One region of the Bacillus swezeyi genome, then DNA from elsewhere that is predicted to be linked to it. Evidence: riboswitches for the same ligand, from Rfam matches in the RefSeq annotation. Region 1 holds a riboswitch; each other region holds the start of a gene.
The links. Region 1 has a riboswitch for S-adenosylmethionine ahead of RBH91_RS06470 (bifunctional homocysteine S-methyltransferase/methylenetetrahydrofolate reductase). Riboswitches for the same ligand answer to the same signal wherever they lie in the genome.
Positions count from the first base shown of each region.

Region 2: it holds a riboswitch for S-adenosylmethionine, as region 1 does, so the genes downstream of both, RBH91_RS05310 (methionine ABC transporter ATP-binding protein) here and RBH91_RS06470 (bifunctional homocysteine S-methyltransferase/methylenetetrahydrofolate reductase) in region 1, are expected to answer to the same signal.
Region 3: it holds a riboswitch for S-adenosylmethionine, as region 1 does, so the genes downstream of both, metN (methionine ABC transporter ATP-binding protein MetN) here and RBH91_RS06470 (bifunctional homocysteine S-methyltransferase/methylenetetrahydrofolate reductase) in region 1, are expected to answer to the same signal.
Region 4: it holds a riboswitch for S-adenosylmethionine, as region 1 does, so the genes downstream of both, RBH91_RS09290 (YezD family protein) here and RBH91_RS06470 (bifunctional homocysteine S-methyltransferase/methylenetetrahydrofolate reductase) in region 1, are expected to answer to the same signal.

Region 1 is NZ_CP133085.1:1,355,459-1,363,231, reverse strand. It holds gene RBH91_RS06500 (YitT family protein) at 1-481, opposite strand, end outside; gene RBH91_RS06495 (DegV family protein) at 648-1,508, shown strand; gene RBH91_RS06490 (spore germination protein) at 1,549-1,755, opposite strand; gene RBH91_RS06485 (DUF3941 domain-containing protein) at 1,914-2,036, shown strand; gene RBH91_RS06480 (CvfB family protein) at 2,075-2,923, opposite strand; gene RBH91_RS06475 (YajQ family cyclic di-GMP-binding protein) at 3,081-3,572, shown strand; SAM riboswitch class I at 3,650-3,761, shown strand; gene RBH91_RS06470 (bifunctional homocysteine S-methyltransferase/methylenetetrahydrofolate reductase) at 3,838-5,667, shown strand; gene metH (methionine synthase) at 5,660-7,773, shown strand, end outside.
Region 2 is NZ_CP133085.1:1,113,334-1,121,106, reverse strand. It holds gene RBH91_RS05325 (L-cystine transporter) at 1-261, opposite strand, end outside; gene RBH91_RS05320 (MetQ/NlpA family ABC transporter substrate-binding protein) at 374-1,192, opposite strand; gene RBH91_RS05315 (methionine ABC transporter permease) at 1,210-1,860, opposite strand; gene RBH91_RS05310 (methionine ABC transporter ATP-binding protein) at 1,861-2,865, opposite strand; SAM riboswitch class I at 2,966-3,079, opposite strand; gene cspB (cold shock-like protein CspB) at 3,426-3,626, shown strand; gene RBH91_RS05300 (ABC transporter permease) at 3,742-4,683, opposite strand; gene RBH91_RS05295 (ABC transporter ATP-binding protein) at 4,676-5,599, opposite strand; gene RBH91_RS05290 (ABC transporter ATP-binding protein) at 5,636-6,337, opposite strand; gene RBH91_RS05285 (GntR family transcriptional regulator) at 6,327-6,707, opposite strand; gene RBH91_RS05280 (hypothetical protein) at 6,712-7,479, opposite strand; gene RBH91_RS05275 (hypothetical protein) at 7,611-7,773, opposite strand, start outside.
Region 3 is NZ_CP133085.1:3,642,699-3,650,471, forward strand. It holds gene RBH91_RS18195 (cation diffusion facilitator family transporter) at 1-191, opposite strand, end outside; gene RBH91_RS18200 (YuzK family famiily protein) at 313-450, opposite strand; gene RBH91_RS18205 (carboxymuconolactone decarboxylase family protein) at 653-1,036, opposite strand; gene metQ (methionine ABC transporter substrate-binding lipoprotein MetQ) at 1,332-2,162, opposite strand; gene RBH91_RS18215 (methionine ABC transporter permease) at 2,176-2,844, opposite strand; gene metN (methionine ABC transporter ATP-binding protein MetN) at 2,837-3,862, opposite strand; SAM riboswitch class I at 3,993-4,100, opposite strand; gene RBH91_RS18225 (SCP2 sterol-binding domain-containing protein) at 4,302-4,649, opposite strand; gene RBH91_RS18230 (thioredoxin family protein) at 4,770-5,078, opposite strand; gene RBH91_RS18235 (toprim domain-containing protein) at 5,108-5,449, opposite strand; gene RBH91_RS18240 (YusG family protein) at 5,520-5,756, opposite strand; gene gcvH (glycine cleavage system protein GcvH) at 5,811-6,194, opposite strand; gene RBH91_RS18250 (arsenate reductase family protein) at 6,256-6,612, opposite strand; gene RBH91_RS18255 (acyl-CoA dehydrogenase FadE) at 6,729-7,773, opposite strand, start outside.
Region 4 is NZ_CP133085.1:1,862,064-1,869,836, forward strand. It holds gene carB (carbamoyl-phosphate synthase large subunit) at 1-1,937, shown strand, start outside; gene RBH91_RS09270 (dihydroorotate dehydrogenase electron transfer subunit) at 1,934-2,704, shown strand; gene RBH91_RS09275 (dihydroorotate dehydrogenase) at 2,704-3,639, shown strand; gene pyrF (orotidine-5'-phosphate decarboxylase) at 3,608-4,327, shown strand; gene pyrE (orotate phosphoribosyltransferase) at 4,324-4,956, shown strand; SAM riboswitch class I at 5,116-5,220, shown strand; gene RBH91_RS09290 (YezD family protein) at 5,325-5,441, shown strand; gene RBH91_RS09295 (phosphoadenylyl-sulfate reductase) at 5,528-6,229, shown strand; gene RBH91_RS09300 (sulfate permease) at 6,241-7,305, shown strand; gene sat (sulfate adenylyltransferase) at 7,331-7,773, shown strand, end outside.

The DNA.
Region 1 (7,773 bases):
CTCCGTTTAAAATAAAGAAATAGGTTCCGATCGGTTTATCTTTCCATTTCGCCAGTATCATGGCGATGATATCCAAACCGCCCGTTGAAGCCCCGTATTTCAGCGTCAGACCGATGCCGATCGCAGCGATCACCCCGCCAAAAACGGCGTTCAGCAAAATATCGTTTGACAGACTGGTTTCAGGAAGCATTCCTAGAAACACCGTTGTCAGTGCAACGCTTAAAATGCTGTAAATCGTAAAAGAACGCCCGACCTTCAGCCAGCCTAAAATGCCGACTGGAATATTCAAAATAAACAACAGCGTTCCCGTTGAAAAATAGATGGGGCTGTACTGGTCAAGCGCACTCGATAAAAGCTGCGCTACACCTGTAAATCCGCTGGCATAGACATCTGCTGGAATGAGAAATAAATTTAAGCCGATGGCATTCAGCAAGGCGCCGATGATGACAATGAACAATTTTTTTGCTTCAGCTATGACCATTTTTTGAGTTCCTCCGCTTATTCCGTATATATTTGGTTTACCCATAAAACAATATTTTGAAAACGTCAATATTAAAATATATGATATAGTTGATCTGAAACGAAACCAAGCCTCCGAAGGCCGGCAACCTTTTTATATCAACCATTTTCAGAAAGAAGGGGTTCAAATGACCGTTCACCTTTTAGCCGACAGTGCGGCTGATTTGCCTAAATCATTTTATGATGAGCATCACATCTCGTTCATTCCTTTACGAGTGCTTCTCGATGAAAAAGAATATGATGATCTCCTGACGATTCAGCCTCTAGACGTCTATGAAGCGATGCGCAATGGCAAAGCGCCAAAAACCTCCCAGCCGTCTCTCAAGCTTTTGAAAGACACCTTCAGTGAACTGGCGGAACAAAACAAACCCGCTTTATATATCGCCTTTTCCTCAGAGCTTTCGGGAACATATCAGACGGCTGTAATGGCAGCAAACGAGGTCAAGGAAGAATTCCCGGACTTCGATTTGCGAATCATTGATTCGAAATGCGCTTCATTAGGCTATGGGCTTGCTGTAAAGCACGCTCTCACGCTCGCAACTAACGGCAATACAATACAAGAAATTGAGCCGTCTGTAAAGAACTTTTGCGAACATCTTGAACATATTTTTACCGTCGACGATTTGACCTACTTGGCCAGAGGCGGCAGAATCAGCAAAGCATCGGCATTTGTCGGGGGGCTTTTGAATATTAAGCCGCTTCTGCATGTTGAAGACGGAAAGCTTGTCCCCTTGGAAAAAATCAGAGGCAAAAAGAAATTGCTGAGACGAATCATTGAGCTGATGAAAGAAAGAAGCCTGGATTTAAGCGATCAGACGATCGGCATCAGCCATGGGGATGACGCCGAAACAGCCGAAGAAATCAAAGGGCTGATAGAAGCTGAATTTCAGCCGAAAGAGATCGTCGTCAACATGATCGGTTCAGCCGTCGGCGCCCATGCGGGTCCGGGAACCTTGGCCATCTTTTTCCCAGGGAAAGAAAAAAGATAATGAAGTCAGGCCTGCTTTTATAAAAGCAGGCCTTCATCATTCAGCTTTCTTCGGTAATTGTTTCTTCGCCGACTGCCGGTGAAAGCTGGCTGCCAAAAAAGTCGGCAGCCGCAAGGCCGATATTTGGACCTCCGGCACCCTCGACGACTTTCTCCATCGTGATCGGACTAATCCTGTACGCCCCGCCAAAATTCACAATTCCTCCGTCTCCAACATGATGAATGTAAACCGAACAGCAATGTTTCATACCATTTCTCCTTTTTTTGGGTCATATAAATATATTTATGCTGTTGATACTAGAAGGCATAAACTTCCCGGCAAAAAAACATCAGGCTAAAGAGAGTACATAGTTTCCATCCTAGGTGAGCATTCTAAAAGCAACATTTTGACGGGAGGTGCCGCCTCATGAAAGATGACGATAAAAAACCGGTTGACAACAACGCCGTCAACCAGCAAAAAAACCGGCTCGCCGAAAAGAACAGACAAGCCGGAAAACACCAAGATTCGAAAAAACCGCATCATCTATAAAAAATTGGCGGCGTCCAAACAGAACGCCGCCGCTTCCTCTATTTTTTCTCGTATGTCCAGCCTTCTTCCTGATAGACCTTATCCTGTTTCATCAGGTGGCCGAGCGCCCTTTTAAACGCCGCTTTGCTCATATTGAACCGCGTTTTGATGTCTTCAGGATCGCTCTTATCCCAGTACGGCATCGCGCCGTTTCTCGATCTTATATAGGACAGAATTTCTTCGGCATCTACAGACAAGGCATCCTGCTTTCTCGGCAGAAGCGACAAATTAACCGAACCGTCTTCTTTGACTTTAATCACCCTTGCCGTCAGCTTCTCACCCAGCCTCGGCTCTTCTTTTCTTTCCGATGAATGGATAAACCCCCTGATGCCGCCGTCGGAAATCATAAAAGATCCCGAAGCGATGAGACGGTATACAGTTCCTGAAAGCTCTTTATTCATGAAATCAGGCGAAGCATCGTGAAAAAGCTCGCTGATCTTATCCTCCGGAGCCGGCTTGGCAAACATCCGTCCATGGCTCGTGATTTTCAGCATGCAGTACAGCCTGTCCCCTTTTTTAGGCCAGACTGATTCATAAGGCGGTAGATGCTCGATGGCGACAAGCGCATCCTTTGTGAGCCCGACATCGACGAACACCCCCATGCCGCTGACGGCATCCACGACTTCTACCCAATCGTAGTGATCAGCGCTGATGATCGGTTTTCTCATCGTAGCCGCCAAGCGCCCCTCATGATCGACATACACAAAGACGTCGACTTCTTCCAGACCATCTATATCCTCAATGATCTCGCTGTGATGGAGGAGAATCGATTCATCTCCGTCCGTCAAAAAGTACCCGTAGTCGGCTTTGTGATCTATTTGCAAAGTTAATTGCTGTCCCGGTCTCATATTGATTCTTCCTTTCTTCATGCACCTGTCCTATTGATGTATTCCTCCAATGTTCAAATTATTGCCAGATAACGGCCAGGCAAAACCGTACCATATTGGAAGTTTCACCTTATTCTACTATAATTGACTCATAAGTAAAATGGATGGAGGTTTTCACATGGCAAAAGAAAGCTCATTTGACATCGTGTCAAAGGTTGAGATGCCTGAAGTTCAAAACGCAATTCAAACCGCTCTTAAAGAAATCGGCACACGCTATGATTTCAAAGGATCAAAAAGCAACATCACACTTGACGGTGACGAGCTTGTGCTTGTCTCAGACGACGAATTTAAAATGAACCAGCTCAAAGACGTCCTTGTCGGCAAACTGATCAAGCGCAATGTCCCGACAAAAAACATCGAATACGCCAAACTGGAAAACGCTTCCGGCGGCACCGTCAGACAGCGCGGCAAATTGGTGCAGGGCATCGATAAAGAAAACGCAAAGAAAATCAACAATTTGATCAAAAAATCGGGGCTTAAGGTCAAATCCCAAGTGCAGGATGATCAAATCCGTGTAACCGGAAAAAATAAAGACGAGCTCCAGCAAATCATCGGCCTTGTCAGAGAAGCCGACCTTCCGATTGACGTCCAATTTATAAATTTTCGATAAATTCTTAATTTACTGTTGATTATTCCCCCGATTTTCGGTAAATTGAGTAAAAGTAAACAATACAAATTGAATAGCTGTTCTTATCAAGAGAGGCAGAGGGACTGGCCCTATGAAGCCTCAGCAACCGGTGAATGAATATTCATGACCAAGGTGCTAAATCCAGCAAGCAGACTGCTTGGAAGATAAGAAGACGGACATTTGTCGCTTAAAAGTCTTCTTCTTCAGAAGACTTTTTTATTTATCAAAATTTTCAAGGGGGAAAACAATGGGTTTATTTGAAGATATAAAAAGCAAAATTTTAATCGCTGACGGCGCCATGGGTACGCTGCTCTATTCTTACGGAATCGACCGCTGTTTTGAAGAATTGAATATCTCAAAGCCCGATGAGGTGAAACGCATCCATGAAGCGTACGTGCAGGCAGGCGCCGACATCATCCAAACGAACACGTATGGTGCAAACTTCATTAAGCTGTCCAGATACGGACTTGAAGACGAAACGAAACAAATCAATGAAAAAGCCGTCCGCATCGCCCGTTCTGCCGCGGGCTCCGCTCATGTTCTCGGAACGCTCGGCGGCATCCGGACGTTTAATAAAAACGCGTATTCACTCGAAGACATTAAAAGAAGCTTTCGCGAACAGCTTTATCTTCTACTAAATGAACAGCCAGACGGTCTTCTTCTTGAAACCTATTATGATCTTGAAGAAGCGCGCGAAGTATTGAAGATTGCCAGAAAAGAAACGGAACTCCCGATCGTTCTGAACGTTTCGATGCATGAAGAGGGCGTTCTTCAAGACGGAACCTCGCTCAGCGAGGGCCTGAAGCTTTTGGCAGACCTCGGAGCAGATGTGGTCGGCATCAACTGCCGCCTCGGCCCATATCACATGATCAATGCGCTTGAGGAAGTGCCGCTTTTAGAAGACGCCTACCTTTCCGTCTATCCAAACAGCAGCCTCCCATCCCTAGTCGAAGGGCGCCTCGTCTATGAAACAGATGATCAATATTTCAGAGACAGTGCGATGGAATTTCGCAATCAAGGCGCGCGCATCATCGGGGGCTGCTGCGGAACGACGCCGAACCACATCAGAGCGATGGCTGAAGCGGTCAAAGGACTTCCGCCGGTCACCGAAAAACATGTGAAAACGAGAAAGAAAGCAGCGGCCGCCGTCCGACATGAAAGAACAGAGCCTGCTTTAGACGAGCTGGCAAAAGAAAAACGGTCCATCATCGTCGAATTGGACCCTCCTAAACAATTAAACTTTGAAAAGTTTTTACGCTCCGCCCAAGAATTGAAGTCAGCCGGCATCGATGCCCTGACTTTGGCGGACAATTCTCTCGCCACCCCGAGAATCAGCAATGTTGCCTGTGGCTCGCTTTTAAAACAGCAGCTTGATATGAGATCGCTCGTGCATATTACATGCAGGGACCGCAACCTGATCGGCCTTCAGTCTCATTTAATGGGTCTTGATACGCTCGGACTGTCAGATGTACTGGCGATTACCGGAGATCCGTCGAAGATCGGCGATTTCCCGGGAGCCACCTCCGTCTATGACTTGACATCATTCGATTTGATCAGCCTGATTAAACAGTTTAATGAAGGATTGTCCTATTCGGGAAAACCGCTCGGCAAGAAAACGAACTTTTCTGTGGCGGCCGCCTTCAATCCGAACGTCAGACATATTGACAAAGCGGTCAAACGGATCGAGAAGAAAATCGACTGCGGGGCTGACTATTTTATTTCCCAGCCTGTCTACTCAGAGGAGCAGCTCATCAAGATTCATGAAGAAACAAAGCATCTCAAAACCCCGATCTATATCGGCGTTATGCCTTTGACAAGCAGCCGAAATGCGGAGTTTATCCATAATGAAATTCCCGGCATCAAGCTGTCAGACGCGATCCGCGAAAAAATGGCGCTTGCGGGAAATGATAAGCAAAAACAGGCTGAGGAAGGGCTTGCGATCGCGCGCTCTCTGCTTGATACAGCATGCGATTTGTTTAACGGCATTTATTTGATCACACCGTTTTTACGATCTGATTTAACCGCAGAACTGACGGCTTATATTCACAAGAAAGAAAAGGAGACGACAAATGCCTAACATCAATGACCAGCTGAAGAAAAAAATCCTCGTCCTTGACGGGGCGATGGGAACGATGATTCAAAACGCCAATCTGTCCGCCGCAGACTTCGGAGGCGAGGCCTATGAAGGATGTAATGAACACTTGAGCATAACGGCGCCCCACATCATCCAGGGAATCCATGAAGCGTATCTCGCCGCTAAAGCCGATATCATTGAGACCAATACATTCGGAGCGACCCGGCTTGTTTTGGATGAGTATGATCTCGGACATCTCGCCTATGAGGTAAACCTCGCCTCTGTCAGGCTCGCAAAAGCCGCCGCTGAAAAATATTCGACACCTGAATGGCCAAGGTTCGTCGCAGGCGCAATGGGTCCGACGACGAAAACCCTGTCCGTCACAGGCGGTACGACATTTGACGAGCTGATCGCCAATTACGAGGAACAGGCGAGAGCGCTGATTACGGGCGGAGCGGACCTTTTGCTGCTTGAAACGAGCCAGGATATGCTGAATGTAAAAGCCGGTTTTATCGGCATCCGGCAAGCCTTTGAAAAGACCGGCACCCCCCTTCCCCTTATGGTGTCGGGAACGATAGAACCTATGGGCACGACGCTTGCCGGTCAGGATATCGAATCCTTTTACATCTCCCTTGAACATATGAAGCCGATCAGCGTCGGCTTAAATTGCGCGACAGGCCCTGAATTTATGACGGATCACATCAGGACCCTTTCTTCGCTTGCCCAGACGGCCGTGAGCTGTTATCCAAATGCCGGACTTCCTGATGAAGAAGGACAATATCACGAATCTCCACAGTCATTGGCGAAAAAAATCAAGGCTTTTGCTGAAGAAGGCTGGCTGAACATTGTCGGGGGCTGCTGCGGAACGACGCCCGTCCATATTAAAGCATTAGCCGATGAAGTGGCTTCACTGCAGCCGCGGCCTGTCCCTTCGGGAGCAAGACCGCACACCGTCTCAGGGATTGACGGATTGATTTATGAAGAAACGATGCGTCCTCTTTTTGTCGGCGAACGGACAAATGTGATCGGATCGCGAAAATTCAAGCGGCTGATTGCCGAGCAGAAATTTGAAGAAGCCGCCGAAATCGCGAGAGCTCAAGTGAAAAACGGCGCCCATGTCATCGATATCTGCCTCGCCGATCCTGACCGAGATGAAGCTGAAGATATGGAAGGCTTCTTGAAGGAAGCGATGAAAAAAGTAAAAGCCCCTTTTGTCATCGATTCGACGGACAAAACGGTGATCGAAAAGGCGCTTCAATATTCGCAGGGAAAAGCGATCATCAACTCGATCAACTTGGAAGACGGCGAAGAGCGGTTTGCGGACATTCTCCCTCTCGTCAAACGATTCGGCGGCGCACTCGTCGTCGGAACGATCGATGAAGAAGGAATGGCCGTCACCGCTGAAAAGAAGCTTGACATAGCAGTCCGTTCGCACCAACTGCTCACCGAAAAATACGGGATTCCGGCATGCGACATCATCTTTGACCCGCTTGTCTTCCCCGTCGGAACGGGTGATGAACAGTATATCGGCTCTGCAAAGGAAACGATTGAAGGCATACGCCTCATTAAAGAGAGACTCCCGGAATGTTTGACGATTCTCGGCGTCAGCAACGTTTCCTTCGGCCTCCCTCCCGTCGGCAGGGAAATTTTGAACGCCGTCTTTTTATACCATGCAACACAGGCCGGACTTGATTATGCCATCGTGAATACGGAAAAGCTTGAACGGTTCGCTTCCATTCCAAAAGAAGAAATCGAGATGGCTGAAAAGCTGCTGTTTCATACAGATGACAAAACGCTTGCGGTATTTACCGGCTTTTACCGCGGAAAGAAAAAAACGGACAAACAGCCGAAGACATCGCTTCCGCTTGATGAACGCCTTGCCGAGTATGTCATAGAAGGCACAAAAGAAGGACTGATCCCTGATCTGGAAGAAGCCTTGAAAAAATATGACACACCGCTTGACGTGATCAACGGTCCGCTGATGGACGGCATGGCAGAGGTCGGACGGCTTTTCAATAATAATGAGCTGATCGTCGCCGAAGTGCTCCAGTCTGCTGAAGTCATGAAAGCTGCTGTTTCCTTCCTCGAAAATTATATGGAGAAAAAAGA
Region 2 (7,773 bases), 240 kb from region 1:
CGAAATGAACACAAGCGGCATGACAATCATCTGCAAAAACTTGACATAGCCGCTGCCGGCAATATTGAACCAATCAGATGTTTGTGTAATCGTTTCTGAAGACGAACCATATATAAAATGCAAAGCAAACCCAAACACAATTCCGAGTCCGAGAGCGGTAAATACCCGCTTAGAAAACGAAACATGTTTTTTTTGCATCATATAAAGGAGCGCCATCAGGCCAAGCATGACGAGAATATTTATAATAATAAAGAATGTCATGATAACAAAAGCACCCCCAGAATTTTTTTACATTAGAAAACTATAATACAACAAACCTGATTGGTCAAGTAGGAATTATACCTGCTGCCAAAAATGGGCCTGGAGCTTTTCTTCATTCTCCGATTTCTTTAAGAGGAACGAACGTTGGCAGCTGTGCCCCGTCAAATTCCTTCTTGATAAATTCAGCCGTATCGTCTGCTTGATAAAGCTCCACAATTTTTATTAAATCTTCGCGATTACGGTCTTCTGTTCTGGCGGCAATGATGTTAATATACGGCGTCGCTGTTTCGTCTTCCAGTTTGATTGAATCTTTTACAGGGTGCAAGCCGGCGTCAACCGCGATACCGTTGTTAATGACAGAAGCAGCCACATCAGGGAGGACACGGGGAGTCTGCTCCGCCGCCACTGCTGTGATTTCCAAGTTTTTAGGGTTTTCTTTAATGGCATCAAGTGTTCCGTTGCCGTCAAAGCCGTCCTTTAATTGTAGCAATCCCGCCGACTGCAAAAGGAGCAGCGCTCTTCCCATGTTGGTCGCTTCATTTGGAACTGCGATTTTTGCGCCGTCAGGAATATCGCCGACTGATTGATATTTGTCGGAATACACCCCCATCGGAGCGATAATCGTCGTGCCGATGGGCGATAAGTCAAGGCCGCGTTCTTTTTTAAACGTGTTAAAATAAGATATCGTCTGAAAGGCGTTTGCATCGATGTCTCCGCTTGCCAAAGCCTGATTTGGCTGAACATAGTCTGAGTATTTGACGATTTCAAGCTTCAATCCTTCCTTTTCCGCTTTTTTCTTCACGAAATCCCATATTCTCGTATCCGTTCCGCTGACGCCGATTTTAATCGTTTTGCTGTCCGAATTTGCTGCACATCCTGCAAACACAATGACAAACAAAAGAACGATGATGATCAAAGCAAATTTCTTCATTACGTCTACCTCTCTTTTTATCTTCTTCTTATTTTTTTTGAAAGCACATTTCCTGATGTCTGCAATCCTTGTACAACGATGACAAGCATCGCCACCGTTATGATCATCGTCAGCGTATCAAATCTCTGATAGCCGTAAGTGATCGCCAAGTCTCCGAGTCCGCCGGCGCCTATTGCACCAGCCATTGCCGAAGCCCCGACAAGCCCGACTGTCGCAACCGTAAAGCTCAGCACCAATGAACCGAGCGCTTCCGGAATCAAAAATCGAAAGATGATCTGCCGCGGGGTGGCCCCCATAGCTTCAGCTGCTTCAATGACCCCGGGGTCCACTTCAAGAAGAGAGTTTTCTACAAGCCTTGCTATATATGGCCCCGCATAAAAAGTAAGCGGCACAATCGCAGCCGATGTTCCGATTGACGTCCCTACGATCAGCCGTGTTATCGGGATTAAAGCAACCATTAAAATAATGAACGGCACAGATCGGAAAATGTTAATGATGGCATTGACAATCGTAAAAACCGCTCTATTTTCGAGGAGATTTCCCTTTCTTGTGACAACGAGCAAAATCCCGAGCGGAATTCCGATGATGCTTGAAAACAAAAGTGAAAAAAGAGTCATCTGTATCGTCTCTAACAGTGCATTGATGATTTGGTCATATGTAACAAGCATCTATGAAACCTCCCTTACTCGAATGTTTTCTTTACGGATATCATCTAGAGCCCGCCTGATTTCATCGTCTTCTCCCTGCAGCTCGACCGTTATGCTGCCAAATGGAATGCCTTGGAGTTCTGTAATCGTTCCGTGAAGAATATTGACTTCCACATCAAATCGCTTTGATACACGGGAGAGAAACGGCTTCCCTGATGATTCCCCGATAAATTGAAATTGGTAGAGATGCTTTACATTCAGCTTTTGGATCGATTCAGGAATCTCATGATCTATAGCCGATCGAATAAAGCTTTTGGATGTGTCTGTCTGCGGTGCGGAAAAAACGTCAAACACACTGCCTGATTCAATGATTCTTCCTTTTTCAATCACAGCGACTTTGTCGCAAATTTCTCTTGCGACATTCATTTCATGGGTGATCAAAAGAATCGTAATATTGTATTGCTCGTTGACACGCTTTAACAGTTTCAGGATTTCGCCGGTTGTCTGCGGATCAAGCGCAGATGTGGCTTCATCACAAAGCAGAACCTCCGGATTTGTCGCCAGCGCCCGCGCGATGCCGACGCGCTGTTTTTGCCCGCCTGAAAGCTGATCCGGATAATCGCCCGCTTTATCCTCAAGGCCGACAAAACGAAGCAGATCCATCACTTTTTGTTTGATTTTGGCTTTCGGTGTTTTGACGAGTACAAGCGGCTCCGCGACATTTGCGAAAATAGTCTTCGAATTTAAAAGGTTAAAATGCTGAAACACCATTCCAATTTTCCGTTTCACAGAGCGGATTTCGCTTTTTGACAATGATGTTAAATCCCGACCGCCAACGAATACCTTTCCCGCCGTCGGTTTTTCGAGAAAGTTGACACAGCGGATCAGCGTGCTTTTGCCTGCTCCGCTAAATCCAATGACTCCGTATATTTCCCCTTTATTGACATGAAGGTCAATGCCATTCAGCGCACGGACTTTCTGTCCGCCGCTCTCATACACTTTTTCAACCCCTTGAAATGTAATCATGATGATCCTCCTCCGTGTTTTAGATAACAAAAAAGGCTTCTTCTTATTTAAAATAAGAAGAAGCCTATCAGCTCAAGGGAATATTTGAGTGCATCCGCTTTTCTTATTTTTCAAGCCTGTACGGCTTGTTGGAGTTGGCACAGTATTCTGTATCGCACAGAACCCGCTGCCGAGGTTTCATAGGGCCAATTCCCTCCGCCTCTCTGAATAAGAAGTTGTTGATGTATAAAGTTTTACCTAACTTTACAGCTTCTTCGGAATGTTGTCAATGAGGGTTTTTTGAGCTTTCTACGGACCGGCATGGGAAAGCTGCCTTTCAAAGTGCTTCCCCTGCCGGTGCGGTTTTTCATTTTTCCGTCTCACAATCCTAACTAAATTCACTTTTTTAAAAAAATTTGCGTTTAGCAGTTGTAATTTCGCTTAAACACTGGTAAAGTAAAGGTAATTATTTTTGTTCGAACTATCTTTAAGAAGAAAGTTTTGTAAGAGTTTTCGTCTTGGAAGTTTGTTTTAGAGCAAGAATAGTGAATTTAAGCGTTATCGCTTTAGGAGGAAATTTCATGCTAGAAGGTAAAGTAAAATGGTTTAACTCTGAAAAAGGATTCGGATTCATCGAAGTTGAAGGACAAGACGATGTATTCGTTCATTTCTCTGCTATTCAAGGCGAAGGCTTCAAAACTTTGGAAGAAGGCCAATCTGTATCTTTCGAAATCGTTGAAGGAAACCGCGGACCACAAGCTGCTAACGTAACAAAAGCATAAGCTGGGAACCGCTGATCTTCATACAAGACTGCTGACTTATCGTCAGCAGTCTTTTTATGTTTTAAAAAAAGCATAACGCCCGGAAACCGGTGTTATGCTTTCGTTCCAAAACCGCTTATGAAGCAATGTCTCTTTTTGTAAATACGCCGAAAGCCAGCACTTGAAAAACGATAAAATAGACAGCCAGCACCGTAATCGAAAACCCTAACGTCATTCCTGAAACAAGCGGTGTTCCGTCAAAATACTGCGTTAAATCCGTGTTGGCAAACAAGATGTATTTCGCCCAATCGAATTTCATTGAAAGTAGGCCTGTCGCCGTTCCACCCATGACAAGCAGAAAGATCGAAATCCCTACGGCAAGAGAACTGTTTCTGAAAACGGCTGAAATCATAAATGCCATCGTCGACATCATGAACAGTGAGATCGAATTCAGCAGGTAGCTGCCGGCTAAGTGCAGCAGAAGACTTTGCTCTTCTACGCTTCCATTCACATACGCAAGGTGCACCTGGCTGCTTTCTCCCGTACCAAATAAAAGAAGACCTGTTAAGCCCGCGCTTGCAAACAAAATGAAAAGCAAAGCCAGCGCAAACAGCAGCACCGTAAGATACTTGGATAATAATATTTTAAAGCGGCTGATCGGCCGAATGACAAGAAGTTTCACCGTTCCCCAGCTGAATTCATTTGCGACAATCCCCGCCGCTACCGTAATGACAAACAGTCCGATCATGGGAATTACATCTATGGCATCATTGATAAACGACAATACCGAATACTCTCCATCCTCCGGTAAATCGTGCTTGATTCGATAATCATTAATGGCGATCGACTTTTTGTAGTTTTGTTCAAGAACGGGATTATTGACGCCTTCAAGCTGTTGTTTCATATCCGCATTTTCCTGCGCCAATTCCTTTTTCCAATCTGCGCTCACGCCGCTTTCGCCTATAGTCTTGGTCATGATGCCCAGTCCGATGACGGATAACAGCAATAACCCGATCATGACGTATGTTCCTTTTCGATTGAAAATTTTGATCCATTCATTAACAACGAGATTAAACATGCTGAGCCTCCTCATCTTCTGCGGTGATTTCCAAGAATCGGTCTTCCAGAGATTTGTTGATGACCTTCACTTCATATAAGCGGATGCCGCCGTCGGTCAAATGTTTAATGAAATCAGGAACTTCACCTTTCGAGAGGCTGATTTCTATTCCCGTTTGAACTTTTTCAACCCGTCTGTCTCCAAACCCAGCAGCCTCGCGAAGCAGGGCGTCTACATCATCAGCCTGGATGAAATAGCGCTTTCTCTCGTCCGCGGCAGCTCCGTGCACATGTTGAATATCGCGCAGCTTGCCGTTTTGAATGATGGCAATCCTGTCACACATCAGTTCCATTTCAGAAAGAAGGTGGCTCGAAACGATGACGGCCAAGCCTCTTTCCCTTGTCAGTTTTCTTAAATAATCGCGGATTTCCCTGATTCCAGCCGGATCAAGTCCGTTTGTAGGCTCATCAAGGATCAGCAGCTTTGGATCGTGCAAAAGACTTTGAGCAAGGCCGAGCCTTTGCCTCATGCCTAAAGAATACGTTTTGACCTTATCATTGATCCTGCTCTTCAGACCGACGAGCTCGACGATTTCATCGATTTTCTTTTTTGTCACGCCTTTTGTCATGCGCGCATATTGCTGAAGGTTTTGATAGCCCGTTAAAAATTTATACAGCTCAGGATTTTCGACGATCGCCCCGATATGGCCGGCAGCCTTTTCAAAATTGTCTTTTACGCTCACACCGCACACGGCAATCTCTCCAGCGGTGATGTTCATATGACCGACCATCATCCTGATCGTCGTCGTTTTTCCGGCGCCGTTCGGCCCTAAAAAGCCGAATATCTCTCCGGCGTGTACATCAAAGCTCAATCCGTCGATAATTTTCTTTCCTCTGATCGTTTTTGAGACGTTTTTTAATTGCAGCAGTGTTTCCACTGATTTCCCCTCCCGACTTTTGAAGTTGCAGATTCATCATGATTTTTCTTTGATAAGCTGTTTAAGCCATTGTAAAAGCGAAACCCCTGATTCTTCACGAAGCTCTTCGACATCCTTTTTTTCCTCAATCCGCCCGTTTAAGACGACGATCACTTCATCCAAAATCGGTTCGATTTCATGAATTTCATGCGTGGCGATGATCACCGTCTGCTTTTCAAGCTCAAGATTTGTAAGCAGACTTTTGACAATCGATTCTCTCACCAGCGGATCAAGGCCTGAAAGAGGCTCATCAAGCAGCACGACTGGTGCATTGCGCGCCAATGTCAGCACAAGCTTCAGTCTGCCTCGGTTCCCTTTGGAAAGCCTTCCGATTTTTTTATCCCCAGCGATTTTCATATCTTCTAAAAGGTCAAAGGCCTTATCAGTCTGAAAATCGGCAAACTGGCTTTCATAAAAATAAATCATATCCTTTACAAGGAAAGGCTCATAAAACATATCAAGCTCTGTTAAATAGGCGATACTTTCAGCCATGTGCCGGGCTGCGGGCTTTCCTTCAATAAAAACCGTTCCCGAATCCGGAAAAGTAAGCCCTGTGATCAGCTTTAAGATCGTTGATTTGCCGCTGCCATTCGGTCCGGCCAATCCGTAAATTTTGCCGGGAGACAGAGTCAGATCTGCATCTTTGAGCGCGAAATCTTTGCCGTACTTTTTCGTGACATTTCTCAGCTCAATGTTCATTTGGATCTCCTTTCTGTAGATAACGGTCAAGCTCAGACAGCATATCTTGTTTAGACAGACCGAGTTCTTCCATGCTTAGCACAAATTGTCCGATGACTTCGGCTTGCATCTCCCGTTTTAAATCATCAATCACTTCCGACTTTTCAACAACAAAAGTTCCCTGTCCCCGCCTGGTCTCCACGATGCCCATCCTTTCCATTTCATTGTAGGTTCTTTGAATCGTATTCGGATTTACTTGTGTCTCGACAGCCAGCTCACGGACGGAAGGCAGTTTTTCTCCCGGCTTGATCTCTTCGCGTACCATTCTTTTGAAAAGCTGTTCGGCAATTTGCTTGTAGATCGGCTTTGATGAAGAAAAATCATTTGCCATCGCATTACACCTCAACTCTTCTATCAAGTATCTTGCCGGAAAAATAGAATAGACAGACACCTAAAACCGCATAATACACCAGGAGAACACCCGGAAGATCAATTTTAGAAAATGCAACAGTCCATTCTGAATTCTGATAGTGAAATTTGAAATTCGTCTTTATGGAAAAGCTCCAAAACTCCTGTGCAGCCTGAAACAGACCGCTCTTGATGAACAGCCCTTCTATCAATCCATAAGCATAGTAGATCAATAAAGGAATGAGCCAGCGGATTTTTTTGATGGCCGGATATTTTCTAAGTGTTTCATATATCGTCCACAGAAACATGACCCACGTTGAAAACAACACTGATCCGAAAAAGACTGCGATGTTGACAATCATCATATCCCAAACCGAAAACAGACTGTCACTCAGGGATTCCAGGACGCCTCTGACAACCAATCCGAACATAAAAAGAATCGCCTGGGAAGCCATTTGATACACGGCGGCTGACGCCAATTTTGACAGCAGCAAAACCGCACCCTTATTCGGATTATACAGCCATAACTGGGTTTTCCCTTCCAAGTGAAGCTGGCTGATCATCATGAGTGGACAAAACAGAATATGAAACAATAAGATGGTCGCAAACGCCCCAAACAACACCATCGGTTCGTCTGTATAGCGGGCAAAAACAATGCTTGCAGTGATCGCAAAAAGCATCAAGAGCACCCAAGTAAGAAACCAAAATCTTGAGGTGAGCAAATCTTTTTTAAATAAACCGCTGAAAGATTTCAAACGATATCCTCCTCTAAATCTCTGTATCAGTGTACTACGACAATAGTACACTGATACAGAAGAAATGACAATAAAATTTTTAAAAAAACCGAAAAAAAAAGCAAACCCGCTGATACCCAGCGAATTTGCTTTTAATCTTGATCCCGTTTCTTCATGGACTTCAATGCATTTCGGTAATCCATGTCATCCATTTCTTCTTTAGGGGCGTTATTTTGTTCTTTTGGTGTTTGAAACTTTTGCAGTATCTCCCGATATGTTTGATCAGTCATGACATACTGATCATTTTCGCCGAAA
Region 3 (7,773 bases), 2.2 Mb from region 1:
CTTAACCCCAGTGCAGCGGCATCGCTGAGCATATGCCCGGCATCTGATAGAAGGGCGAGGCTGTTTGTCAAAATCCCGCCGATGATTTCAACTGCCATAAAAGTAAGGATTAGACAAAAGCTGGTCAGCAGCGCTTTTTTACTGGCGTGATGGGCATGATTATGGTTGTGGTGGCTGTGGGAATGGCTCATTGAGAAACCTCCTCCAAAAATTATAATATGATCATATATTCATATTAAACCTTTGCATTTTGTCAGGTCAACTGTTATCGCAAGTGATATGTAAAAGGGCGGATATCATCCGCCCTCTGTTTTATCCGTTCATCAATTTCATATCTGTAACGATCTGTTTGCCTTTTTGATAATGCTCTTCACGCCTTTTCTCGACTTCGAGCCGATTCTCATGGCTTCTGCTGTATTCTTGGTAGCCCATGCCATGGGACTTGTGCATCGCTTTTTCCATTTCTGCCGTAAATTCAAGGTCAAGCTGATCTTGGCTTGAACAAATAATGAATCATCCTCTCAGAGATTTTCTTACATGATACCAATTATATACAGACTCTGCAAAGATGAGTATGCTTTAAATATGCTGATCTCTGTCGATATTCCGGCATTTCACAGGCGATGAATAGAAAATTCTTTTTATTTCTCGATCAGTGTTTCATTTGTTGGAATTCTTCCATGGCCTGCAGCACGAGTGTGACGGCTTGGCTCATTGCTGCTCCTCCGCCAAATGCTGCGGTGACGCCGACGGCTTCAAGAATTTCCTCTTCTTTCGCTCCGCAGTCAAGACAGCCTTTGATGTGGTAAATAATACAATATTCATCCTGGGTATTGACGCTGATTCCAAGTGCGATCAGCTGCTTTTCTTTTTCGCTTAATGCACCTTGTTTAAAACATTCTTCAGTAAACTTATTGTATTTGGATGCAATGCCCGGCATTTTCTCCGAAAAGATGCCGATTCCCGCTTTATATTCCTGCAGAGCGGATTCTATGATGCTTTCTGATTCATGCTGGTTCACGGTTGCTTCCTCCATTTGCAATTCATTTTTCATTAGTATGGCCCGTATTTCAAAAATTACGCGAAAAAACCCCGGTTTTCTGCAAACCGGGGTTTGTAGATTGTTGACAAAATCCTAAAACGGTTTAAAGTTTTAGAATTTTGTCATCCTTTCAGCGTGATTGAAAACCCTTGCAGTCTAGGAAGGGTGAGCATCGGAGCGGAGCGAATGTTGGAATTCGTGAGCACCGACGCGCAGGCCTGACAACGAATGCGAGGGTTTGTCGACACGCTGAAAACCCCGGTTTTCTGCAAACCGGGGGTTGTTTCCTTTATTCAGATACAGAAATGACAGAGCCTTTGTATTTTTCATCGATGAATTTTTTGATGTCATCAGAACGCAATACTTCAAGAAGCGCTTTGACTTTATCTGAATCTTCATCACCTTTGCGCACCGCAATGATGTTTGCATAAGGATTGTCTTTTGGAGATTCGAGTTCAATTGAATCTTCTTTCGGATTCAGCTTGTTTTGGATCGCATAGTTCACGTTGATGAACACGGCGTCAGCTTCATTGTTTTCATATGCTTTTGCCGTCATTTCAGGCGCGACATTGTTTTTGATGTTTAGGTTTTTCTTGTTTTCCGTAATATCCTTCACCGTTGCGTCTACTTTGTCAATGCCTGATTTCAGCTTGATCAAGCCGGCTTTTTCAAGCATTGCCAGCATGCGGCCCTGCTCAGCGGCGTTGTTGCTCATAATAATGGTTGCACCGTCAGGCAGGTCATTTAATGATTTATATTTTTTTGAGTAGATGCCGAATGGCTCAAGATGGACTGCACCGACATTAACTAAATCATAGTCTTTGTTTTCTTTTATTTCCTGCTCAAGATATGGAACATGCTGAAAGTAGTTCGCGTCAAGATCTTTAGAAACGAGCGCTTTGTTGATCAGTTTGTAGTCTGTGAATTTCTCGATTTTAAGCTCGTATCCTTTTTCTTTCAAAAGCGGTATTGCTTCCTCAAGAATTTCGGCATGCGGCGTCGGCGTCGCTCCGACAGTGATGACCTTGCTGTCTTTATCACCTTCGCTGCTAGAAGATCCGCAAGCAGCCAAAACGCCGGCAAAAATGATGAATAAAGCAGTTAATAAACCTTTTTTCATGTTGATGTCCTCCCTAACGTTTGTCTAATTTATTTGTAATCAAATCCCCAATAAACTGGATGATAAACACAATAGCCAAGATGAAAATAGTTGCGATTAATATAATATCGGGATTATTCATTTGGAATCCGTCTACATATGCAAGGTTGCCGAGTCCGCCCGACCCGATCGCACCGGCCATGGCGGTTGAACCGATCAGCGCAATCGCTGTAACCGTAATGCCCGAAATGAGCGCGGGCATTGATTCCGGCAGGAGCACTTTGAAAATGATCGTTGATGTTTTCGCCCCCATTGATTTCGCCGCTTCAATCACACCTTTATCGACTTCGCGCAAAGCGATTTCCACAAGGCGGGCATAGAACGGAGCGGACGCTATAATCAGCGCTGGAAGTGCCGCGTTCGGCCCCAGAATGGTACTCATTAAAAACTTTGTGAAACCGAGAAGCAAAATAATCAATATAATAAATGGAATAGACCTGAACACATTGACGATTGCCGCGATCACCGCATTAATCGCTCCGTTTTGCCAAATATTCCCTTTTGAAGTCAAATACAGCAGCATACCGAGAATGACTCCGATGATAAAAGCAAAGAAAAGGGAAATTCCTGTCATATAAATCGTTTCATATGTGGCTTCCCACAGCTGCTCCATGTCTACATTGGGAAACAGTTTTTCAAACATTTGTGATCACCTCAGCTTCTACCTGCCGGCTCTTGATGAATTCAACCACTTCATTGACTTCATGCGGCTCTCCATCTACATGAATGAACAATGAACCATAAGCGCCGTCCTGCGTTTGCGAGATTTTCCCTTGAAGAATGTTGATTTCAACATCAAATTTTCGGATGATCTGCGTAATCAGCGGTGTTTCAGCTGCTTCGCCGACAAAGGCGAGCTTAATCGTCCGCCCTGATGTCGTTTCATCAAGGAACTGTTTCAAGGTTTCCTTCGTTTCTTCCGGTTCGGTTACCTGCTGAACAAAGCGCTTTGTCATTTCTTCCTTCGGTTTTCTGAAGACGTTCAATACATCGCCTTCTTCGACAACCCTGCCGTTTTCCATGACGGCCACTCTGTGGCAGATTTTTCTGATGACATGCATCTCATGTGTGATCAGGACGATCGTCAGTCCGAGTCTTTCATTGATATCAGACAGAAGACCCAGGATCGAGTCAGTTGTCTGCGGATCAAGCGCTGATGTCGCTTCATCACAAAGGAGAACTTTCGGGTTGTTCGCGAGCGCCCTTGCGATCCCGACTCGCTGCTTCTGTCCGCCGCTCAGCTGGGAAGGATAGGCGTTCTCTTTTCCTTCAAGACCGACGAGCTTAATCAGTTCAGCGACTCTTTTTAAACGTTTTGCCCTGCTGACGCCGGCAATTTCCAGCGGGAAGGCAATATTGTCGCGGACTGTTCTCGACCATAAAAGGTTGAAATGCTGAAAGATCATGCTGATTTCCTTTCTCGCATCCCTCAGTTTTTTCCCTTTGATTTCGCCTATCGTTCGGCCCGCGACTTCAACTGTACCTGAAGTCGGCTGTTCAAGTCCGTTCAAAAGACGGATTAAGGAGCTTTTTCCAGCTCCGCTATATCCAATAATTCCGAAGATTTCACCTTTTTTTATCGTAAGGGTGACATCCTGGACAGCATTGACATCTCCATGCTTTGACTGATAAACCTTTGAAACACCTTGAAGATTTATCAAAGCCATCACCTGCTTTCTTGCTCTATTCTTCGACGTCTAAGTCAAGTATGCTTCCTGAATTCCTGATGATCAATGAAAAAAGCCTTTCTGCACACTTGAGCAGAAAGGCTTTTGAAAAGTCTTGGCCTTTCTCTCATCTTTCAAAGCTTAACGCTTCGTGTGAATTGGCACCATTTCAACATATGTTGATGGTTGCCGGGTTTCATAGGGCACTTCCCTCCACCTCTCTGGATAAGAGAATCATATATTCATTTTTTAATTTATGATGATCGGAATTCTTAAATTAAGATATCATGCGAAAAAATAGTTGTCAACTACTTTTCTTAAGACAAACGGCCTACCCGATATGATCAACAGGTAAAAGAGGCGAACTGAATGTCCGCCTCACTGTTCTGCCTTAACACTGTCAATCTGTCGTTTTTCCAACATTTTAAGAATTTTATAAATGAAGGTCGCTGTTTTTGAAGAAACCGTCCGTAAGCCATAAAATCGCTTCGAGCTTCAATAAAGCCCTGAAAGAGCCTTTTACCTTGACGGTGCCGCGCTGTACGAGCTGCTGCAGGGAAATATCTCCATGAAGAAGGTCGATAATCTCGCTTTGATCCCCAAAAAAAGTCAAATGAGCATTTTTCGGTATGGCTGATTTTTCCATTTCCCCCTGTTCATTGATCGCTAACGTAAAAGCTTCTTTTTCACCTTGAAATGTAATCAGCAAAGCCGTTGTGGATAATAGAGGTTTTAAAAAAAGAGACCGGTCCTCTCTTTCTATCAATCCTATTTTCTCCAACTGTATAACCTCCTGTAAATTGGTCATACTTACAGATTCTCTGCATACAACGGGAGTCCTTTATGAATTGCTCGACAAGTTTTTGAGGGTTATTTCCCGAGAAATATGTCAAAAACACCCTTAATCAACAGCATTTTGTTTAATCATATCATATAAGTGGGAAACAGAATGAAAAGCATACTCTTTTTTGACGATGCGCCCGTTCTTATAAAGGAGAAAACACGGCACACTTTCAATTTCATGCTGTTTGGCGAATGTTGGGGAATAATTGAGATTATTTTTATAGAAAGGAACATCTGCAAGCATGTCGTCAACGACTTCCAGCATTCTTCCGGCCAGCTGGCAGGTCCCGCAAAAAGGGGTGTATAAATACAATAGACAGGTCTTTTGCTCAAGCTGTTTTAATTCTCGTTCTTGAAGTTCCTGCATATGTTAAACCGCACCTCTATACTTTTTTATCATAAAAATTTTGTATGCACTCGAATATTTGACCGAAAGAGGATTTCTGCCACATGGTGATCCGGGGCTGAAGCGACTTCCTTATAGGCTTTATCAATATACAAATGGGATGCTTCAGGCAGTTCCCTTTTGAGCTTCCGGCGCAGCTTTTCACCGGACTCATCGGCATCCACCAATATGTAAACGTCTTTATCATACAGATTCTCGGCAAATTCATCGAGCTTTGTTTGGCTGATCGTTCCGTTCGTGCATATAATGTCAACAGGTTCTTCGATGACACGTTTTACCTTCAGCTTATCGGATTTCCCCTCGACGATCATGACTTTTTCGATTTCTGGCATATGGATCACCTTTAAGAGAAAAATAGATTTTTTGTGAAAAAAGGCAGTGAATATTCACCGCCTGAGCCGTTTAACACCAGCCTTGCTGGTCATCACAGTCTACATATTTTGCATCGGGTGCACTTGTGGTATCAGCCATTTTGTAGAATTTACCATCTTGGAAATAGTATCCAGATTCCAGTTCGTATTGATCCATGCCGGTCATACGGCCGATTGGTTCATTTTCATGATACAGCTGCATGCCGCCGTCTTTAAAATGGCCCTTCACATGTTCTGTTATATCAATCCGCTCTTTTTTCAGCGTCAATTTGGACACCCCCTCTTTTTATAGAGTATCCAAATGACGGGCTGCTATCCTAAATTAGGCTTCTTTTGTCATTTCATCATATTGTTCTGCAGTCATCAAGCCGTCGATTTCTGAAGTGTCAGCCGGTTCAACGACAATCATCCATGCTTTCTCATACGGAGACTCATTGACAAATTCAGGGCTGTCTTCCAAATCTCCGTTTATTTCAACGACTTTCCCGTTGATCGGGGCGTATAATTCTGAAACGGTTTTAACAGATTCAACGCTTCCAAAAGGCTCGTCCGCTTTAATCTCGTCTCCCACTTCAGGAAGCTCGACAAAAACGATGTCTCCAAGCTCGGATTGGGCAAAATCAGTAATCCCGATTCTGACTTTGTCTCCTTCAGTCTTAACCCACTCATGTTCTTCCGAATAACGCAATTCTTTTGGTGTGCTCATGCTAACCCCTCCATAAAATGTTTTAAATCATCCTACATTGAAGATATCACATATTCATACATTATAACCAGTACGTCTTAAACTGATCTTCTTTAAAACCGACGGTTACTTTCCTGCCGTCAGTTGTAATCGGACGTTTGATCAGCATACCGTCGGAAGCCAGCAATTCAAGCTGTTCATCTTCAGACATGTCTTGCAGCTTATCCTTTAAGCCAAGTTCGCGGTACTTTTGTCCGCTCGTATTGAAAAACTTTTTCAATTCAAGTCCGCTGTTTTCAAAAAGCTGTTTCAGCTTTTCTTTGCTCGGCGGCTCTTCAGCGATATGTATCCCGTTTACTTCTACTCCGTGATCTTCAAGCCACTTTTTCGCTTTTCGGCAAGTCCCGCATTTCGGGTACCAATAAAAATCCAAAGCCATGCGTTCACCCCTCTCGAATGATCCGAGGCTATTTTAACACAGATCTTTTTAAAAACCTAAAACGTTGCTTTCATCAGGCAGCTAAAAAGCCCCGCTGTAATTGCAGGGCCTTTTCATTAAACGATGAATTTCTCTGCTTCAAAGACTCCTTTGGCAGCTTGGCGTTTTTTCTCAATGACATTGACAGGCGTAAAGCGTGTCAGTTTACGGAGGGCGGACAGCATCATCCGCAGCGAATCGCCTGATTCCACCGCAATTAACGATTCTTTTGCATGGCTTTCAATTTCCTGAAAAGCTTCCTGTGTGAAAATTTGCGTATACAGGATTTTCTGTGCATTTTTTTCTTCGCCAAATGCCGAGACAGCTTTTTCGGTTCTTAAAATGGCTGATTCCATCGCATAAACTTGGCTGACAATATCAGCGATGTTCACGAGGATCTCCTGTTCTGCGTCGATCGCTTTTCCGTATTTTTGTGCAGCAAGCCCTGCGGTCAGCAGCGCGATCTTTTTGGCATTTTTCAGCAAATGCTTCTCCTGTTCCAAGACCCCGTCGCCCGGTTCTTCAGGCATGAGCATCATCAGCTCTTCCTGAAGCGCCTTTGCTTTCTCAAAGAGCGGCAGCTCCCCTTTTAAGGCTTTTTTCAAATATGTGCTCGGTACGATGAGGCGGTTGATTTCATTTGTCCCTTCAAAGATCCGGTTAATCCGTGAATCGCGGTAGGCGCGCTCCACTTCGTATTCCTGCATAAATCCGTAGCCGCCGTGGATTTGGACGCCTTCGTCAACAATATAATCAAGCGTTTCTGACCCGAATACTTTATTTAACGAACATTCGATGGCGTATTCGGCAATTGCTTTTGCAATCTGCCTCCCGTCTTTTTGGTCTTCTTCGCTCAAGGTGCCCATTTTGTCTTCAAAAAGCCCGACCGTCCGATAAACAGAGCTTTCCATCGCATAGAGTTTCGCTGACATGTTGGCGATTTTTTCGCCGATTAGGCTGAATTTGGATAGCGGCGTCTTGAACTGTCTGCGCTGATTTGCGTAGGCAGCTGACAGCTCAATCACCCGTTTGGAAGCGCCGATCGTACCGACGGCCAGCTTATAGCGTCCGATGTTTAATATATTGAACGCAATGATATGACCCTTTCCTGGTTCACCTAAC
Region 4 (7,773 bases), 510 kb from region 1:
CGGGAGACGAACGACTCTTTTACTTGGCCGAAGCGTTCAGAAGAGGCTACACAGTCAACGATCTCCACGAATTTTCAGCGATTGACCTGTTTTTCCTGCACAAGCTGGAGGGGATCATTCGCTTTGAAGAGAAGCTGAAAGCCGGGCGCGGCGACCTCGGCCTCTTAAAAGAAGCGAAAGAACTTGGTTTTTCAGACCGCTTCATCAGTCTTTTCTGGGAGATGCCTGAAAAGAAACTGTATGAGAAAAGAAAAGAAGCCGGCATCACGCCTGTTTATAAAATGGTCGATACATGCGCGGCCGAATTTGAATCGGAAACACCGTATTTCTACAGTACGTATGAAGAAGAAAACGAATCAGTCAGAACGGAGAAAAACAGCGTCATCGTTCTTGGTTCAGGGCCGATCCGGATCGGCCAGGGAGTCGAATTTGACTATGCGACCGTTCATTCGGTCTGGGCCATTAAAGAAGCCGGCTATGAAGCGATCATTATCAACAACAACCCTGAGACGGTTTCAACAGACTTCAGCATTTCTGACAAGCTTTATTTTGAGCCGCTCACTGTTGAAGATGTCATGCATATCATCGATTTAGAGCAGCCGAAAGGTGTCGTCGTCCAGTTTGGCGGGCAGACAGCGATCAACCTCGCCGATGAACTGGCGGAGCGGGGAGTTGAAATCCTTGGAACGTCGCTTGAAGATTTGGATCGTGCAGAAGACCGCGACAAGTTCGAACAGGCGCTTGAAACGCTGAACGTACCGCAGCCGCTCGGAAAAACCGCTACATCTGTAGAAGGCGCCGTTGAAATCGCCGCTCATATCGGGTATCCGGTCCTTGTCCGCCCATCGTATGTTCTCGGGGGACGGGCGATGGAGATCGTTTACCATGAAGCAGAGCTTCTTCATTACATGGAGAACGCGGTAAAGATTAATCCGCAGCACCCTGTATTAATCGATAAATATTTGATCGGAAAAGAAATCGAAGTGGATGCGATCTCTGACGGTGAAACGGTCGTCATTCCGGGCATTATGGAACATATCGAACGCGCCGGCGTCCATTCGGGAGACTCGATTGCCGTGTACCCGCCGCAATCTCTTTCAGATGAAATTAAGAGAAAGATTGAACAATACACGATTGAACTTGCGAAAGGCTTAAACATTATCGGACTGCTCAACATTCAATTTGTTTTATCAAAAGATGAAGTTTACGTCCTTGAAGTGAATCCGAGATCGAGCCGCACGGTGCCGTTCCTCAGCAAAATCACAGGAATTCCGATGGCGAATCTCGCGACTAAAGTCATTCTTGGCCGGAAGCTGGGTGACATGGGCTATACAGAAGGCTTGCAAAAAGAACAGGAAGGCGTATATGTCAAAGTGCCGGTCTTCTCGTTCGCGAAGCTGAGAAGAGTAGATATTACTCTCGGACCGGAAATGAAATCGACCGGAGAAGTCATGGGCAAAGACAGCACATTGGAAAAGGCGCTTTACAAAGGACTGATTGCATCAGGCATCCAGATTCCGAATTACGGGTCAGTGCTTCTGACCGTTGCTGATAAAGATAAAGAGGAAGGGCTTTTGATCGCCAAACGGTTCCATGCCATCGGCTACAAGATTTTGGCTACAGAAGGAACGGCCGGCTATTTGCGGGAAGCATCCGTCCCGGTTAAAACCGTCGGTAAAATCGGTGAAGAAGGCACAAATCTGCTTGACGTCATCCGAAACGGAGAAGCACAGTTCGTCGTCAACACGCTCACAAAAGGAAAGCAGCCGGCAAGAGACGGCTTCAGAATCAGACGTGAATCTGTTGAAAACGGAGTGGCCTGCCTGACATCCCTCGATACCGCCGAAGCGATTTTGCGGGTGCTTGAAAGCATGAGCTTCCGCGCAGATCATATGCCTGCGGCCAAGATCGAGCAAGAGGCGGCTATTGTCAGATGAAAAAAGAATATATGACGGTTCGTTCAAACGAGTGTATAGCCGACGACATTTATCAAATGGTGCTTGGGGGAGAGCTTGCCGACGCGTGCAGCACCCCCGGCCAGTTCCTTCACTTAAAAGTCTCAGATTCTGTGACCCCGCTGTTGAGAAGGCCGATCAGCATCGCAAATGTTGACAAGGCCAAGCAGGAGATCACGATGATCTATCGCAAGGAAGGGGAAGGAACAAGCCTTCTTTCTTCAAAACAAAAAGGTGATCAGGTCGATGTCCTTGGCCCGCTCGGAAACGGATTTCCGGCCGATTCGCTCGACCCCGGAAAAACGGCATTGCTTGTCGGAGGAGGCATCGGTGTGCCGCCCCTTTACGAGCTTTCTAAACAGCTGACAAAGAAAGGGATCAGCGTTATCCACGTGCTGGGATTTGCTTCGGCAAAAGATGTCTTTTATGAGCGGGAATTCAGTGAGTACGGACAAGTGTATATCGCGACTGCCGACGGCACACACGGATCAAAAGGGTTTGTTACGGACGTCATCGAAGTCGAGGGGCTTCAGTTTGACTACCTTCTTGCCTGCGGACCGACGCCGATGTTGAAAGCTTTGAAACATCGCTATCCGGACAAAGACGTTTATCTTTCAATGGAAGAGCGGATGGGCTGCGGAATCGGCGCCTGTTTTGCCTGTGTATGCCATACGGAGCAAAGTGAAACATCGTATGTGAAAGTTTGTCTCGACGGCCCTGTTTTTAAAGCGCAGGAGGTGCTTTTGTAATGCTAGAAGTGAATTTGCCAGGCCTTAAATTGAAAAATCCGATCATGCCGGCCTCAGGCTGCTTTGGCTTCGGAAAAGAGTTTGCCAACTTTTACGACCTTTCCTGTCTTGGCGCAATCATGATTAAAGCGACGACGAGCGAGCCACGCTTCGGAAATCCGACACCGAGAGTCGCTGAGACGCAGGCAGGCATGCTCAATGCGATCGGCCTGCAAAATCCGGGTCTTCAGGCTGTCATGGAGAGAGAGCTGCCATGGCTTGAACAATTCGACACGCCGATTATAGCCAATGTCGCCGGCTCGCAGCTTGAGGATTATGTGGAGGTTGCCGAAGAAATCAGCAAGGCTCCGAACGTTCACGCACTTGAGCTCAATATTTCCTGCCCGAACGTAAAAACCGGAGGAATCGCCTTCGGGACGAGTCCCGAAATGGCGAGTGAGCTGACGAAGGCGGTTAAAGAGGTTTCGAGTGTGCCCGTCTATGTGAAGCTGTCGCCGAATGTCGCCGACATTGCCGAAATCGCTCTTGCGATTGAAGAAGCGGGAGCGGACGGCTTGACAATGATTAACACTTTGGTCGGCATGAGGCTGGATTTAAAAACGGGAAAACCGATCTTGGCCAATAAAACCGGAGGATTATCAGGCCCTGCCGTAAAACCGGTGGCGATCCGGATGGTATATGAAGTCAGCCAGAAAGTCAGCATTCCGATTATCGGCATGGGCGGCGTTCAGTCTGCTGAAGATGCACTCGAATTTTTGCTGGCTGGAGCAAGCGCTGTCGCCGTCGGCACGGCCAACTTCGTCAACCCGTTTGCCTGCCCGGAGATCATTAAAGATCTGCCGCGCGTTTTAGAAAAATACGGATACAAATCTTTGAACGAGTGTATCGGAAGGAGCTGGAAGGATGAAACATACGCCGCCCATCATCGCGCTTGATTTTGCATCAGCACAGGAATCATTGGCATTTTTAGATCGTTTTCAAGGAGAAAAACTGTTTGTGAAGGTGGGGATGGAGCTTTTTTATCAAGAAGGCCCTTCCGTCCTTGAAGAACTCAACATGAGGGACTGCCGTATTTTCTTGGATTTAAAATGCCATGACATTCCGACGACCGTATATAAAGCAATGAAAAGGCTGGCGGGATTTGGTGTCAATTTAGTCAACGTCCACGCAGCTGGAGGGAAGCAAATGATGGAAGCAGCGCTGGAAGGTCTTGAAGCAGGAACAGCAGCAGGACAAAAGCGGCCGTCCTTAATCGCGGTGACACAGCTGACAAGTACGTCGCAAGACATGCTTAAACATGAACTGCTGATAGAAACGCCGCTGAATGACACCGTTCTTCACTACAGCAGACTGGCGGAAGAAAGCGGACTTGACGGTGTTGTCTGTTCCGCTCATGAAGCCGAACACATCTATCAGGCTGTGGCGCCTACTTTTCTGACCGTCACACCGGGAATTCGCTTAGAGGAGGACAAAAACAATGATCAGGTCAGAGTGGCGACGCCGTCTTATGCAAGGGAAAATGGCGTTTCAGCGATCGTCGTCGGCCGTTCGATCACACAAGCTGAAGACCCTGTATCAGCCTATCAGAAAATAGCACTTCAGTGGGAGGGAACGAAGGCATGAAAACAGATATAGCAAACCATCTACTAAAGATCAAGGCGGTTTTCCTGCGGCCGAATGAGCCGTTTACATGGGCGAGCGGCATCTTATCGCCGATCTACTGCGACAATCGTCTGACACTTTCATATCCAGAAGTGAGGGATGACATCGCTTCAGGTCTGGCCGAACTGATAAAAGACAAGTTTCCGGAAGCGGACATGATCGCCGGTACGGCGACCGCGGGTATTCCGCATGCCGCACTCGCCGCTGACAGACTCCGTCTGCCGATGTGCTATGTCAGAAGCAAGCCGAAGGCGCACGGAAAAGGAAACCAAATTGAAGGGGCAGTCAAAGCAGGGCAGAAAGTCGTTGTGATTGAAGATTTAATTTCAACCGGCGGAAGCGTTCTTGAAGCCGCAGCCGCGTTAAAAGCGGCCGGATGTGATGTGCTGGGCGTCACCGCCATTTTCACATACGGCCTCCCCCAAGCAGCTAGCGCTTTCAGTGAAGCAAATGTCGACTATGATACACTGACTGACTATGACACCTTGACAGAAGCCGCTCTTGCCGGCGGCTATATTAGTGAAGCGGATGCCGACAAGCTGAAAGAATGGAAAGTCAATCCCGAGTCCAAAACTTGGATGAAAAAGTGATAAAAGCCGTGTTCCCTTTAAAGGGGAGCGGCTTTTTTGCGTCTTTTTTCAGGCTGGATACTAGTAAAATAGCATCATTTTTATTTTTTATTAATCCTATAAAAAAAGTCGGGTTGACTTTTATTCGAATTGTGCTAAAATTTTAAAATAACAAAAGCAAACTTATCAAGAGTGGTGGAGGGACTGGCCCGATGAAACCCGGCAACCTGCGTATAACGTAAGGTGCTACTTCCAGCAAAATGCCCTCATTTTGAGAGATAAGGAATATCAGAAGTTCCTCATCTTTCTTTCAAATTTGGAAGAAAGATTTTAATTTTTACGGGGCAGAGGAGGAGCTAGAAGTGAAAACAGATGAGCAGCTCGAAAAAGTGATCATCACAATGAAAGACATGCTGAAAGACATGAATTACGGATCTATCACATTCGTTGTTCAAGACGGCAAAGTCATTCAAATCGAAAAAAATGAAAAAATAAGATTGAAATAGCTGACTAGACAAACTAGAGGCGGTTTTCACAGTTTTTTTCTGTTGGAAGCCGTCTTTTTTGTTGGCGAAAAAAGGGGGAACCGAAAATTTTTACTTACAGTACATGGGAGGAACCGAACATCTCTTTTCAAGAGGATGACTTATACAAAGGAGCGCTTTCCGTTCTGAAATGGGCGTACGGCCATTACGGAGACCAGCTCGTATATGCATGCAGTTTCGGGATTGAAGGGATCGTCCTGATCGATTTGATTTACAAAGTAAAAAAAGATGCCGTCATCGTTTTTCTTGATACAGGGCTTCATTTTAAAGAAACGTATGAAACGATCAACGCTGTCAAAGAACGATATCCGGGCCTTCAGATTATCATGAAAAAGCCGGAGCTCACCGTCGAACAGCAAGCGTGGGAATACGGAGACGAACTTTGGAAGACCGCTCCGAATTCCTGCTGTGAAATGAGGAAGGTCATTCCTCTCCGGGAGACGCTTTCAGGTTATCCGGCATGGCTGTCAGGCCTGCGCCGCGAGCAATCCGAAGGACGCAGAAATACGAACTTCTTAAATAAAGACGAAAAATTCAAGTCCATTAAAGTTTGTCCGCTCATCCATTGGACGTGGAAGGATATATGGAGATATGTGACAAAACACGACCTGCCGTACAATCCGCTTCACGACCAAGGATATCCGAGCATCGGCTGTGCGCCGTGCACCTCTCCGGCCTTTACGATGGAAGATCTTCGTTCCGGACGCTGGAACGGATCAAATAAAACAGAATGCGGACTACACGAGTAAGGAGATGAGTCATGGAACTTGCCGCCATTATATTTAGCATGTTTTTTGCGGTGAACATCGGAGCGAGCGGTGCAGCGGCTTCTATGGGCATCGCCTACGGATCGGAAGCGGTGAAAAAAAAGCTCCACGCGCTCTTGATCTGTGCGGCCGGCGTTCTCTCGGGAGCCGTCATCGGCGGAGGAAATGTCGTGAAAACGATCAGCTCAGGCATCATTCCAGAACGGGTGATTACGCTTGAAATCGTCTGCATTATCATCGGCTCAGCCGCGTTGTCGCTTTTTATCGCAAATGTTCTCGGCATTCCACTTTCGACAAGTGAAGTGACAGTCGGATCTGTCGTCGGAGTCGGTGTCGCATACCAAGTTTTGTTTGTCAAATCTTTGCTTGTTATCGTCTCATTTTGGGTGATTGTTCCGATCGTTGCTTTTTCTTTTACATTTTTTATGGCGAAGGTCATCAAAAAAACGATAAAACGTCCAGCCTCAGGAAAAAAAGCAAAGGTTTTGACGGTTCTTCTTTTAATGACCGGATTTTTCGAGGCCTTCTCAGCGGGTATGAACAATGTGGCAAATGCTGTGGGTCCTTTGGTGGCGGCGCATGTTTTGACAGTCGGAGAAGGAACGCTGTACGGCGGACTGTTTGTCGCGCTCGGCGCCCTTTTATTGGGGCGGCGCGTTCTTGAAACGAACGGCAAAAAGATTACGAGATTCTCAAAAGGAGAGGGGATCCTTCTGTCGGGAACAGGAGCGGGGCTTGTGATGATCAGCTCAATTTTCGGCCTCCCTGTTCCGCTTGCGCAAGTAACTTCATCTTCTATTATAGGAATGGGGATGGCAAAAAACGGCGGCAATGTTTTTCATAAACAGGTGGTCAAAACGATGCTGAAAGTGTGGATCGTATCGCCGTTCCTTTCGTTAAGCCTATCGTACATGCTGGTCAGCCTTTTATTAAAAGGAGACTATTACGCTCTCATCGTCGTCACGAGCGTTCTTTTGGCATCTGTCGGAACGATCAGCCTGATGAGGGCGGTAAGAAAAGAACACAGCTCTGTCCATGAACAGGGCGGAGGAATTTAAACATCGAGCAGGAGGAAAAAGTCTTATGAGTTTAGCACCACATGGCGGTGTATTGGTCAACCGCGTAAATGAAACATACGATTATCAACATATTGCACAGGAAATTGAGCTTGATCTGATCGCTTTTGCCGATTTGGAACTGATCGGAATCGGAGCATACAGCCCGATTCAAGGCTTTCTGACAGAGAAAGACTATCTCTCAGTAGTAGAGAATATGAGACTGGCCGGCGGTGAGGTATGGACGCTCCCGATCACTCTTCCGGTAGATGAACAAAAAGCGGTTCAATTAAAAACAGGCGATACCGTCCGCCTCACTTACAACGGAGAAACATACGGCGTCATTGACATCGAAGATATCTATACACCGGATAAGAAAACGGAAGCCGTACGAATCTATAAAACTGACGAACTTGAGCATCCGGGCGTCAAAAAATTATTTGAACGGGGAGACGTCTATGTCGGCGGCCC